Regions from separate parts of the Desulfosporosinus sp. FKA genome, predicted to be linked through region 3. Evidence: riboswitches for the same ligand, from Rfam matches in the RefSeq annotation. Region 3 holds a riboswitch; each other region holds the start of a gene.
What was found. A riboswitch is a leader RNA that binds a small molecule or an ion and turns the genes downstream of it on or off. The one in region 3 is predicted to bind cyclic di-GMP.
Positions count from the first base shown of each region.

Region 1: another riboswitch for cyclic di-GMP. It lies ahead of B5771_RS17510 (methyl-accepting chemotaxis protein); the one in region 3 lies ahead of B5771_RS14085 (PAS domain-containing sensor histidine kinase).
Region 2: another riboswitch for cyclic di-GMP. It lies ahead of B5771_RS23640 (GGDEF domain-containing protein); the one in region 3 lies ahead of B5771_RS14085 (PAS domain-containing sensor histidine kinase).

Region 1 covers NZ_NAHZ01000032.1:120,181-124,469, reverse strand. The annotation lists tRNA gene B5771_RS17525 (tRNA-Gly) at 185-259, shown strand; tRNA gene B5771_RS17520 (tRNA-Phe) at 483-558, opposite strand; tRNA gene B5771_RS17515 (tRNA-Glu) at 565-640, opposite strand; gene B5771_RS17510 (methyl-accepting chemotaxis protein) at 718-2,487, opposite strand; cyclic di-GMP riboswitch class I at 2,569-2,650, opposite strand; tRNA gene B5771_RS17505 (tRNA-Lys) at 2,748-2,823, opposite strand; gene B5771_RS17500 (adenylosuccinate synthase) at 2,896-4,179, opposite strand; gene purB (adenylosuccinate lyase) at 4,244-4,289, opposite strand, start outside.
Region 2 covers NZ_NAHZ01000034.1:516,743-521,031, reverse strand. The annotation lists gene B5771_RS23650 (heterodisulfide reductase-related iron-sulfur binding cluster) at 1-724, opposite strand, end outside; gene B5771_RS23645 (hemerythrin domain-containing protein) at 1,603-2,154, shown strand; cyclic di-GMP riboswitch class I at 2,363-2,452, shown strand; gene B5771_RS23640 (GGDEF domain-containing protein) at 2,604-3,815, shown strand; gene B5771_RS23635 (hypothetical protein) at 4,110-4,289, shown strand, end outside.
Region 3 covers NZ_NAHZ01000030.1:40,229-44,517, reverse strand. The annotation lists gene B5771_RS14090 (1,4-dihydroxy-2-naphthoate polyprenyltransferase) at 376-1,302, shown strand; gene B5771_RS14085 (PAS domain-containing sensor histidine kinase) at 1,295-2,587, opposite strand; cyclic di-GMP riboswitch class II at 2,704-2,790, opposite strand; gene B5771_RS14080 (multidrug efflux MFS transporter) at 2,925-4,130, opposite strand; gene B5771_RS14075 (LysR family transcriptional regulator) at 4,223-4,289, opposite strand, start outside.

The DNA of each region.
Region 1 (4,289 bases), on a different contig from region 3:
AGTTAATAATGAATTCTATACGGTTTGTCTTAAGATGTCAAACTTAACCCCCATTAATTTGTTCATCCGCTGCCGCGGATACTCTCTTTCACAATAAGTTGACATATTTAATCATAACGCTTATAATTTTCTTTGTCGGATGAACTAGTATATATTGTTCAAACGCAAATTGGTAATCTATTAAGCGGACGTGGCTCAGCGGTAGAGCATTGGCTTCCCAAGCCGAGGATCGCGAGTTCGAATCTCGTCGTCCGCTCCATATTGCTTATTAGTCACTGCATAAAGCAGTGGCTTTATTATTTTTAAATTATAAATCTTCCTGACTGCGCACCATAAGAACGAGCAGTGAACTCGTTCAGCTAAGGCTGACCATCGGGGCTTCAGCGAGTAAATAAAAAGAGTTCTAATTCTTTCCCAAAGGAAAGAATTAGAACTCTCATTTTTGTGATATCGTTTATAAGATTGTCATAATAAACAGTAAATGGTGCCTCAGGACGGAATCGAACCGCCGACACGAGGATTTTCAGTCCTCTGCTCTACCGACTGAGCTACCGAGGCATTTTATGGTGACCCGTACGGGATTCGAACCCGTGTAGCCGCCGTGAAAGGGCGATGTCTTAGACCGCTTGACCAACGGGCCTCTTCTCAAAACCTAGCTCACAGATATGAATTTTACAGGAAAGCTCGCCGTGTGTCAAGTACTCTTAGAAAAGGAGGTTAAACACTAAACTTATTTAAAGCTGCTTGCAATTCATCAGCCATAGAAGACAGAACTTTACTGGAGGAAGCGATTTCCTGAACGGAGGCGGTTTGTTCCTCTGTGGCTGCAGATACGGTCTGAGTTTGATCCGTAATACTCCGGCTTGTCTCAAAGACTTCTGAAACCGAGGCGACTATTCGTTCGTTACCCAAGGCCATTTGTTGGATCTCTTCGGAAATTTCTTCGACTTGTTTCGAAACGGCTACAATTAAGGAGGAAATCTGGCTAAAGGCTGATCCCGCAGTTTCAGCTACCTCAGTGCCCAGTTTTACCTGATGTGTTCCTTCATTAATTGATAAGACAGCCTTCTGAGTATCCTGCTGAATTTCATGGATTAATGAAGCAATCTGTTGTGATGCCACTTGGGATTGTTCAGCCAGTTTACGAACCTCATCAGCTACCACAGCAAAACCTCTGCCCTGATCCCCGGCACGAGCTGCCTCAATGGCCGCATTCAGGGCAAGCAAATTCGTTTGTTCGGCAATCCCTGATATAGTATCAACGATTTGACCAATCTCTTTGGACCGTTCTCCTAATGTCATAACCACTTCTGCCGAACCGGTTACAGTTTGATCAATGGTCGCCATTTGCTGAATCGTTTTATCAATGGCCGCGCTGCCTTCTGAAGCAGAAAGGGCCGTTTTTTCAGAAGACTGTACGACAACCTTAGCATTTTCCACCATTTGCTGAATCCCAGCTGACATCTCCTCAACAATAGCAGATGATTCATTCATAGCATTCAGCTGTTTTTCGGCCCCTTTGGCAACTTCCATGATGGAAGAAGCTACTTGGCTGGATGCTTGAGCAGATTGATCAGCTCCCGCACTAAGTTCTTCTGATGAGGCAGCAACCTGTGCTGCCGAGGATGATACTTGCTGAACCAGCTGTCTTAGGTTATCTGTCATAGTATTAAAGGCTTTTCCTAATTGGCCTAGTTCATCATCTGTGTCTATCTCTAGTTTATTAATATTTAAATTCCCTTTGGCAATTTCTGCGGCGGTATCCGCCACGTCCCTGATCTGTTTCGAAAGTTTATTACTCAGAAGCGTTCCCAAGACTAAAGCAACTCCAAATGCTAAGATCAGAGACAAAATGGTATAGATAACACTTTTCTGTCCAGCCTTCAGAACCTGTTGCTGTTTAACTGCCACAAGCTTATCCATATCATCAACCCAGTTGCCTGTCCCAATAACCCAGTTATAGGGCTTAAAAAGCAGTGTATAGCTTCTTTTGGGCAGAAGTACCGTCTGATTCGGTTTAGCGAACGTATAGTCTGTATAACCGCCGTCGGGTTTCAATCCATTAGAAATAAAATCTTTAACGTAATATTTACCATGAGAGTCTTGAGCATTAAGACGTGATTTGCCTTCATTGGCAGTTCTGCCAAGCAGGACAACATTGACCCCTTCTGTTGTATCAATCCAGAAATAATTTTCTTGGTCATAGCGAAGGTTCCTAACTAAATCAGCCGCCATGGTTTTGGCTTGCTCAGGTGTCAATTCTCCTTTTTGCTGACGATTATAAACATTTTGAACTAGACTATAAGCAGTTTGAACTTCCAACTTGATTTGTCTGTCGAATTGTTCATACAACGTTGTTTGATATTGAGCTATATTAGCTTGTTCTGATGTAATAGTAGTATAAATATTATACCCACCGAGAATTAAAGCCATAATTAAGGTAGTGATCAATAAGAGCAGTAGAATCCGATATTTAATTTTTTTCAACCTTGATACCCTTCCCTTCTGAAATAGATTGATTTACTTAAAACAAAATCGCCGTCCGCAGGGGACAGCGACTGAGTCTTATTTGGTAACTCGGCCATCATCCTTATATGGAAGACCCGTAGCTTTGCGTCCCCAGTTCTCACTGGGTTTGCCTTTTTCAAATGATCTCTATGTTTCATTATGTAAATCCAGGTTTCACTATGCTAATCCAGTTAACCCGCCTTTTCGTTCAAAACACCCCATGGGTTTCCAAAGAAGGATGGTGAGCCATCCGCGACTCGAACGCGGGACACCCTGATTAAAAGTCAGGTGCTCTACCGACTGAGCTAATGGCTCTTACCGGTCTAAATCTTACAGGAAAGTTGCAAATGTGTCAAGATTCAATTTTTTACAACAAACTCTTATTATTTAAAATATTGATCCCCGTACAATAGTTTGTTCCCGGCCTGGGCCAACCGCAATTAACGTTGCCGTAACACCTGTTAATTCTTCAATCCGCTTAATGTAGTGTTGGGCGGCTTGAGGCAGGTCTTCAAAGCGGCGAACCTGGGTCAGATCTTCCTGCCATCCCGGCAGTTCTTCATACACTGGTTGACATAGTTTAAAGATCTTTTGACTTTGAGGAAATTCGTAGATAACTTCATCATTGACCCGATAGCCAACACAAATTTTTAGGGTTTTTAATCCTGTAAGAACATCAAGTTTTGTGACTGCAAAATCTGAAATCCCGCTGACACGTGCTGCATAGCGAGCAATCAAAGCATCAAACCAGCCGCAACGGCGGGGACGGCCAGTTGTCGTTCCGAATTCGTGTCCATTAGCCCGCATTTCTTCTCCTATCTCATCGAGAAGTTCTGTAGGGAAGGGGCCTTCCCCAACACGTGTGGTATAGGCTTTAACAACCCCAACAACATGATCAATGCGCGTTGGCCCAACTCCTGCGCCGACACAGGCTCCCCCGGCGATCGGATTGGATGAGGTTACAAAGGGATATGTTCCATGATCTATGTCCAGTAAAGTACCTTGAGCACCTTCAAAAAGCACTTTTTCCCCACCTTTGAGGCATTCGTCTATGGCTAATGAACTATCTGTGACCATCGGGCGAAGCTGCTCAGCATATCCTAAGTAAGTGTCATAGATATCTTCAAATTTCATGGCTGCCTTACCATAAACTTTAACAAAAAGATTATTCTTTTCTTCTAAATTTCGACGTAATTTCTCAGCAAACTCTTCTTTGTCAAGAAGATCAATCACCCGGATTCCGACTCGTGAGGCCTTATCCATATAAGCAGGACCGATTCCTCGTTTCGTTGTTCCAATTTTATGGTCCCCGCGGGCCTCTTCTTCCAGGCCGTCTAATACCAGGTGGTAAGGCATAATTACGTGAGCATTGCTGCTAATTAGGAGCTTCCCGGTTTTAATTCCTCGCTTTTCTAAATAACTAAGTTCTTCCAATAAAACTTTAGGATCAATGACTACGCCATTGCCAATAACACAAGTCTTATCTTGATAGAGGATTCCGGAGGGGATAAGGTGCAGCTTAAATTCCTCTCCATCAGCAACAACGGTGTGTCCTGCGTTATTGCCGCCCTGGTATCTAACAACCATATTCGCCTTTTCCGCCAGGAAATCTGTGATCTTACCTTTTCCTTCGTCTCCCCATTGAGATCCAATTAATATAACTCCAGCCATCAATAATTCCCCCCGTCTTTCAATCTAACATCCCTTTTAACTAAAGTTCCCAGATCAAAACATTCTACTCTAAACCCAACCGTTTAAAAATATCATCAACATGTTGGAGA
Region 2 (4,289 bases), on a different contig from region 3:
TACGGAAAACTATATTTAATGGACCCAATAGCACATGGAACAGCTTCGAATAAGGGAAGTAAGCGATGAACGTCATTGCTAAAAGTAGATGGAACCACCATAAAAATTTATGCAATGAAAGTAACTGTGCTTGATTAAGGGATGCTTTGAGGGGAATTGATATCCATTGTCCAATAAATCCCCATCCCGCCCATGGATCAGGTGTTGCCGCAATACGAGCTCCTTCAATTAGGAAGCCTGTAAGTAGTATTATAAATATTAAGGCTAGTGTGATTGCGTCATCCGTTTTATTATCTAGGCGATCAGGTCTTTGTATATAGCGGCGATATGCTGCTATTACGATACCGAGGATCGCAGCTATTCCAAAGAGATTCGCTGTCAGCTTTATAAACAGATAAAGCCATCCGTGGAATATTTGTAAGCCAAAATCAGCTTGCAAAGTGATCGTTGCTGTTGCAAAGGCTAAGAATACAAATCCCCAAAAAATACAAACGTGCATAATTCCTGGATAAGAATCTTTTAGGATTCGCTTATGCCCGAAACCATAGACAATAATATCTTTTAGGCCTTGCCATAGATATTTCCAGCGATTCTCAGGTTGACCTAATTTCCAAAGTGTTACTCGTTTGTAGACTCCGTAGGCGAAGATAATAAGTGCAATGATGAAGAACAAATAGAGCCAGTGCTCTCCTTCAATGTTCCAATACACTTGACGTGTGGCCATGCTCATGCTCATCTCTCCTCATTTGATCTGCGAAGCATCTGAAAAAGCGCTTCGCGGATCAAATTTATGTTTTAGAATCTTTATTTTTGTCATAGCTAAGGGTAAAACTTACTGTAGAATTCATGTTTCCTAAAGTAATTCGGTTGCAGCGTACGAGCATCTTTCAAGGACACTTGAATGGTTGTTTTTATAAGGGACGTGAGCTATTTCACTTTTCTTGGCCTGGGACATAAGACGGTTTGCGGCAAGGGTATACTTACCAATTGATGATTCAGGCATACTATTAAAATTCACAGGGGTAACGCCAATGACTATGCTTCTCTTTTATATTTAACCACTTCCTTTTCATAAATAAAAGTTATGATAAGAACTGTGCTTTGTATTTAACAACTATTAATTTCTCGTTAAATACAAGAAAAAGATTGCATGAAAGCCCAAGTTTAAAGGGCTTCTCTGTAATAGACTAAGTGTTCCAACAATTCAAACTAGTTTTATTGCTTTGATTATACCTCTAGGCATAACAAACCACAATGGCATTTGACGGTTTTGGAAAGATCTCTATAAACGAATATTCCGATTTGTGTATTAAAAAGTTTTATGATCTTCAAGCATTTTTATTTCGTAATTCATGGGTTTGAATTCTTAAGCTCATGCGTATAACAAGCAATGAATTTGTGAGTGTGTTTCTCTCGCTTGCTGCTCACATTTTTAGGATAAAATTTAGCAATAAAATAAGCGGTGATTAAAATCATAAAATAATTTGATTTGAATCACAGATCAATTGTGCCGAGTTATATAAAATTAAGTCATCCAAAGGAAAGATTTTCAAACGTCCCTCGTATGGTAAACAAGGGTTACACTATAAAGGAGTGGAAAAAATGCAGCCAACTAAAGAACTAAAAATTGAACATGAAGCCGTCATCAAGGTTTTGCAGATTCTTGATACGATTAGTCAGCGAATTACTGAAGGAAAAGATATAAGCATCAATGATCTAGAAACCTTACTTGAGGTTATGAAAGTATTTGTTGATCGCTGTCATCACGGTAAGGAAGAAAAAATTCTGTTCGAAGCTATGGAATCTGTGGGTATTCCAAAAGAGGGCGGACCTGTTGGCGTAATGCTCTATGAACATGACAATGGACGAAGATACATCGGTGGAATGCGGGAGGCCTTTGAAAAGTTTAAATATGGAGATAAAGAAGCACTTAATGAGTTTGCAGCGAATGCTTCTGGCTATACAACCCTTATGTATGCGCATATTGACAAAGAAAATAATATTCTTTATCCAATGGCAGAAACGTATCTATCTGAAACGGCGAAAATTAAACTAGTACAAGATTTTTCTATGATTCAAGCTCAGGAGACAGGCGATGGTATGTATGAAAAATACTTTAATCTTGTCGAACAATTAAAGGCCAATTATCTCTAAGGAAAAGTCCTGAGTTGGTAAAGGTTCACAAGTTATCAGCTACTTCTAATCTCTCGGTGTCTTATTATCAAGTAATCGATTGAGCAGTGCAAAAATAAATTTGAATTGCAAGCTATAATTCAAAAGGTTCTAAAAATTATTGTTGAAAAAGAGGCTAATTAGCCGTATATTATAAGAAATTAGTACTGTTTTCATAGGACTAATTTCCTAACAATATGGGCAAACCGTTTGAAAGAGCGGGACGCAAAGCCATAGGGTCTAAATTCCTTAGTTGGAACATGATAGCCTGGTTGCTTGATATGCATCTGTATGAGAGCAGCCTTGATAACCAAGTCTGCTCTTTTTCCTTAATCATTATGGATTTTAGGCTTAAACAATAAGAAAACTTATTAAGTCATAATAACTAATTATGATCTCCAAGGTTATTTTGGAAAGGAAGATTATTCATTGTGTACACATTATATTTATTTATTGTCTGCTTTTTGAGCATTTTAACCGCACATACCTTGCTTAACCGAACGAAAACAATCAAATATTCTGTAGTTGTTTTCGTTCTGATTACATTATTTACCTTTGCTACAGGAATTTTAGTTGAAAAAAATATTAAAAACCAAATAGCTGTTGAATACATATTAGCTTTTATTGGTTTTTTTTACATAGCTTATTTTGAGTTAATATTTAGTGAATCCACCTCGAAAAAAATATTTACCTTGCTTAGCATTTGGATATTCTATCGCATTACATTTTACTTTTTAAATACATTTGGAGAACTATTTTCCGTTATTTTTAATATTAAATATAATAAATACTTAATATATGTGTTTACTAATTGTATCCAGATTATATTATTACTAGTAACATGCTTTTCACTAAGTAAGTACTACAAAAAAATACTTAGCACAGTTTCTGACAGGATTCTAAATTTTATGTCTTTATATCTAGTTATTGCATTTCTGCTGTTAAAGACAACGTCATTTTTACAATTTCAAAATACAAGTTCTATATATGCTATATTATTGCTTTTAACATTTATCATTTGGGGATATGTACTTGTTTTTGCGGGGATATCTTCAGCTTCTCAAATAATATCATTAAAATATAGTATGGAGAAGCTAGAGTGGGTTTCAAATACTGACACTTTAACTGGATTATATAACCGAAGATGTATTATGAAAAAGCTTGAAGAAGAGTTAATAAGAAATAATGGACGAAAAAATAGTTTTTCAATCATTATTGGAGATATTGATTATTTTAAGAAGATAAATGACACCTTTGGACATGATTGTGGGGATTACGTACTAAAAGTTGTATCCAAAAGCCTACAGGATGCTGTGCGGGAACGAGATGTTGTATCTAGGTGGGGCGGGGAAGAATTTCTGATCTTACTTCCGGAAACAGCAAGCGAGGGCGCATGCAAACTCGCAGATCGAATGCGGAAAATTCTTGAGGAACAAATTATCGAGTATAACGGGTATAAAGTTAAAATTACAATGACATTTGGGGTAACAAGCGTTAATGATAATTATGGGAAGGTTGAAGATATAATAAAGAAAGCTGACTGTGCATTATATGAAGGGAAGAGACGAGGAAGAAACTGTATTGTTTTAGCACCATTGCCACCCTCGTCAAGTTCAAGAAGCCGTCATGATTTAAATGCGTAGTACATAATAAGTATGACACTGAGTGTTCTAGATTAGAATGCTGGGTGCTATTGTTATTTGTGGTTGAAATTGTGGTATAGCCAATGAATTATTTGTAGTTATATAGATAGAATATTAAGATATTGTCAAAATAATGGATATTATCCTGTTTCATTGTATAATGTTAGTAGTACTCAAGTCCTATTTGGATGGGACCTAAGTTATGAATAATTTAAGGCATTTGGTTTTAGAGGAGGAAGTTAATTTAATAACCTATTTGGCAATTTCTCTTTATAAAATAAAGGAGGGGTGGTAATGGGTCAATTAATTTACTATTCAACAATAACTGGCCTTTGTACTTTTAGTGTAGAAGCAATTATTCTAATTTCCAGCTTTGAAACGATTGATAGTATAATCCTGAATGGAGGAAAAAAGCGTTTTGTTGATTTTGTAAGAGTTATGATTCTTGTATTTGGTATTTCATTGGTTCTTTAT
Region 3 (4,289 bases):
TTGCCTAAGGCAAGACGTAGTGGAAGCCATGAAGCTGACCTGTATGCAGCTAATGCATAGAATTGCCGGCCATACCAAACGATGGACTCACGCCTGTCAGGTGAGGCATTTTAACTGGTATCACCCTCCTTCCTGTTATTGACATATGCCTTTTTTGTCAATTATACTTCATTTTGAACATATGTCAATAAGGTTGCAACAACAAAAATTCAAAGCATGCTGCCCGTTAAATATCTCATAACTAGTTTTCCAGTGCTATAATTTTATTGAGTGAACTCGTGGAATCACCACTCCATCCGCTAAACTAAGATTATTTAGAAACGATCTCAGAAGTTTCACATGAAAGGAAAAAATATGAATACTCTGCCTAATACTATGCCATATTCAAACCCCGAAAAGCCGGGAAAACTAAAAGTTTTATGGAAAATTACTCGTCCTCACACTTTAACTGCATCCTTTATTCCCGTATTTATCGGTACGTCCTTATCCCTAGGTTATACCCCTTGGCATAAACTCCTTTTTGGGGCCATGCTCATAAGCTGCCTGCTCATCCAAATAGCCACAAACTTGTTTAATGAATATTATGATTTTAAACGCGGCCTGGATACGATAGATTCTATCGGCATCGGCGGAGCAATTGTCCGGGAAGGATTCCGCCCCCAGACTGTTCTGCGGCTCGCCTTGGGATGCTACGGCGTTTCAATATTATTTGGCATTTACATTTGTGTTCACAGCAGTTGGTGGTTAGCCTTAATCGGACTTGTGGGAATGCTGATTGGCTATTTATATACCGGAGGGCCGTTACCTATAGCCTATACTCCCCTAGGCGAAATTTTTGCCGGCCTACTAATGGGAACTTTCTTTATTCTTATATCGTTCTTCATCCAAACAGGATATGTCAACGAGAAAAGTATCCTCGTTTCCATACCGACCGGTATTTTAGTCGGTGCAATCAATATGGCCAACAATATTCGCGATCTTGATGGGGATAAGGATTCAGGACGAAAAACAATAGCTATTTTACTTGGGCATGAGCATGCCGCTTTCGTACTCGGAGCTATGTTCGCCACTGCTTATCTTTGGGTCATGGGATTAGTTATTAGAGGGTTGGTCAACCCCTGGCTTCTGATTGTCTTCTTAAGCATTCCCAAAGCCGTACAAGCAACGAAAGGTTTTATCGGCAAAAATCGGCCCTCCCAAATGATGCCCGCAGTTCGCTATACAGCTCAAACTAATACAATGTTTGGACTTTTGTTATGTATAAGTCTATACTTTACGCAAATTTTGCCTTATTTCAACTAGTCATTTTTGCACTATATATTGGGAAACGAACATAAAACGCTGTTCCTCCAGGATTACTCTTGAAGTTGATTGTCGCACTATGACGACTGGCAATATCGTAACAAGTACTCAATCCTAATCCCGTTCCATTCTGTTTGGTAGTAAAAAACGGCGTTCCAATATTGTCTAAGTATTCTATTGGAATGCCGCCCCCTTCATCCTCTATACATAATACCACCTGACTATTCTCGACATAGGTAGAAATACACAATGTTCCTCCCGCTTGCATAGCCTCTAACCCGTTACGACACAAATTAAGCACTAGCTGCGACATTTCATCCGGATTAAGCAAGATCTTAGGTGTATCCCCGACTAGGAACTTTATTTGTTTATCCTGAGTGAGAGAATCTGCTTCAAGTAAAGGATACAAGTGTCTTAAAATCTCATTAATATTTAGGTAATCTTGTTCTTTGGGAGAATTACGTGAAAGAGATAGGAAATCCGAAATAATTTTGTTCGCACGGTCCAGTTCATTAATCATGAGCATAAAGGTATCTCCTTGTAATTGAAACTCTGGCTTGGAGCCGAGCAGCTGGAGGAATCCCCGTACCGTAGTAATTGGATTTCTGATTTCATGGGTTATCCCTGCTGCCATTTGACCAACTAAATTAAAACGTTCCAGATTGATCATTTCTAAATGCAAGCGTGTCAATTCCTGCTCAGCTTTTTTTCGCTCCGTTATATCATAAAGAGTTTTAATAACAAGCCGTGTTCCGTTCACATCAACAAACGGTTGAATTTTAACTTCATAAATTTTATTATTATAAAAAATCTCTTCATCCTTTATGGGCCGCCCAGTACAGAACGCTTCGTTTATTCTGCAATTCTCACATGGGCTATTCCTTTTAAGCATGGCGTAGCAAAACTTGCCTTTTTTATCACCAAATTCCAAAAGATAATTGCGATTGACAAAGTGTACTTCATAATTTTCTCCCACAACAATTACTATTCCTGGGAGACTGTTTAACAAATCAAGCATACGTTGATGATCCTCTTTTATAGTCTCTTCTCTTTTCCTGCGCTCATTATGTATCCGTATAAAAAGGCTGCCGCTAATCCAGCCTAATATTATCCATAACCAAGAAATTCTCAAAGAGTGATTATGGGAATCCAGCCATCGATCAAACAAAAAAAGAATGAATCCAATACTTAATCCTATAAACACATATTTTCTTTCTTTCATCATTACTCCCTCAATATCAAAGGACTCGATTTTTATCCAATCGTAAGACTCCCACTTTTTCAAATGGGGGTGGTTCCCATACCGTGCTTTGGTGGGGATAGTTCAAAATAATATATCTATTAACCTGTATCTTGACTTTTTTCAAAATCATTCCTCCCCAAATAAAAAACCTGGTTTACTTAAAACCAGGCCGGTTGCGCTACTCGTTCCACATGTATAAAGCGCCCAAATTATACAATACATGCTTCAAAACTTCCCAATTATGTATTTAATTATTAAAAAGGTAATAATTGTATTAAAATATTCTTCACGTGTAGTATAACATAGATATACTGTATAATTTGTCACAATTTGTATTTGATGTTAGAAAAAGTTTTTTATATTTTATAACGAAATACCGTTAGCCCGAGCAATTCGGAGATGCTTCATATTGCCCTTTACTCGTTCTGTAAACCCAAAATGCATTGATGAGAAGTAATATACTTGTGGAAAAGAACACATAATGAAAACCCCAGAAAGCTGCCATCTGCCCCCCTAATACAGGGCCAACTACGTTACCTAAATTTTGGGCCGCATTATTATACCCAAATATTCTGCCTGAAATTGTCTCCGGAATGTTACTTTTCAGAAGTGAATTAATTGATGGCAAAAAACCAGCGGTTGCCACTCCCATCATGAAACGTAAAATAATAAGCTGCCAGGCATTTCGGACATATGCTTGAGGAATTATAATTACAGCTGCCCCAAGGAGGCAGACAAATAACACTGAATATGGCCCTACCCTGTCCGATAGCTTGCCCAGGAGGGGAGCAATCAGCACATTAGCCAATCCCACAGCAGAAACGACTGCTCCAGAAATAATTGCTATATGATTAGCGTTATTCATTAGAAGCTTGACGTAAATGGTAACAATAGGTTCAATTGACATACTGGCTAATTGAAGCATAAACGAGGTTATAAACATGGCTATCAGTACTTTAGGCTTGTCAATAGTCTTCCAAAATTCTTGACCGGATAACCGAGCCGAATTGTTCGGTACAAAGTCTTCTTGAATAAACAGCAAAGCGATTAGAAAGGCCAAAAACAAAAATCCCCCGGTGACATAAAAAACATGACGCAAACCGATGAGTTCAGATAATGTACCACCGACAAGAGGACCGATCAAGGAACCTCCGACCGAGCCGGAAGTAAGAGTACCCAAGGCCCAACCAGCATGTTCTTTGGGGGTTTGAGAAGAAACAAGGGTTATCGCTGCCGGTACATAACCAGATATGGCACCCATTAAAAGGCGAAGGCCCACAAGTTCATAAACATTATGAACAAATCCGATTAAAATCATAATTACAGCCATCCCCAGACTTGCTCTCAACAACATCATCTTACGGCCATGTATATCGGCCAGTTTTCCCCAAAGCGGTGAAACAATAGCGGCGGAGAGAGCCGTTGCCCCAAAAGCAACACCGGACCACTGTTCAACGCTGGCAATATTATGAACGCCCAATTGTTGGATATAAACAGGAAGAAAAGGAATTACAAGGTTCATGCCAGCCATCGTGGCGAAGGAGCCGAACCAACAGATAATTAAGTTACGTTTCCACATCGTCATAAGTTTTTAGTTGTTCCTTTCAGATGTTTAAGTTATTATACCTAAATATTTTAGCGCCATTTGTATAAAGAAACAAATTATATAAGGTATACCTACAATTCAAATAATCTTAATTTTTCCAGAAATTCCTCAACTGCTTTAGAACTTGCCGGTTCTTGG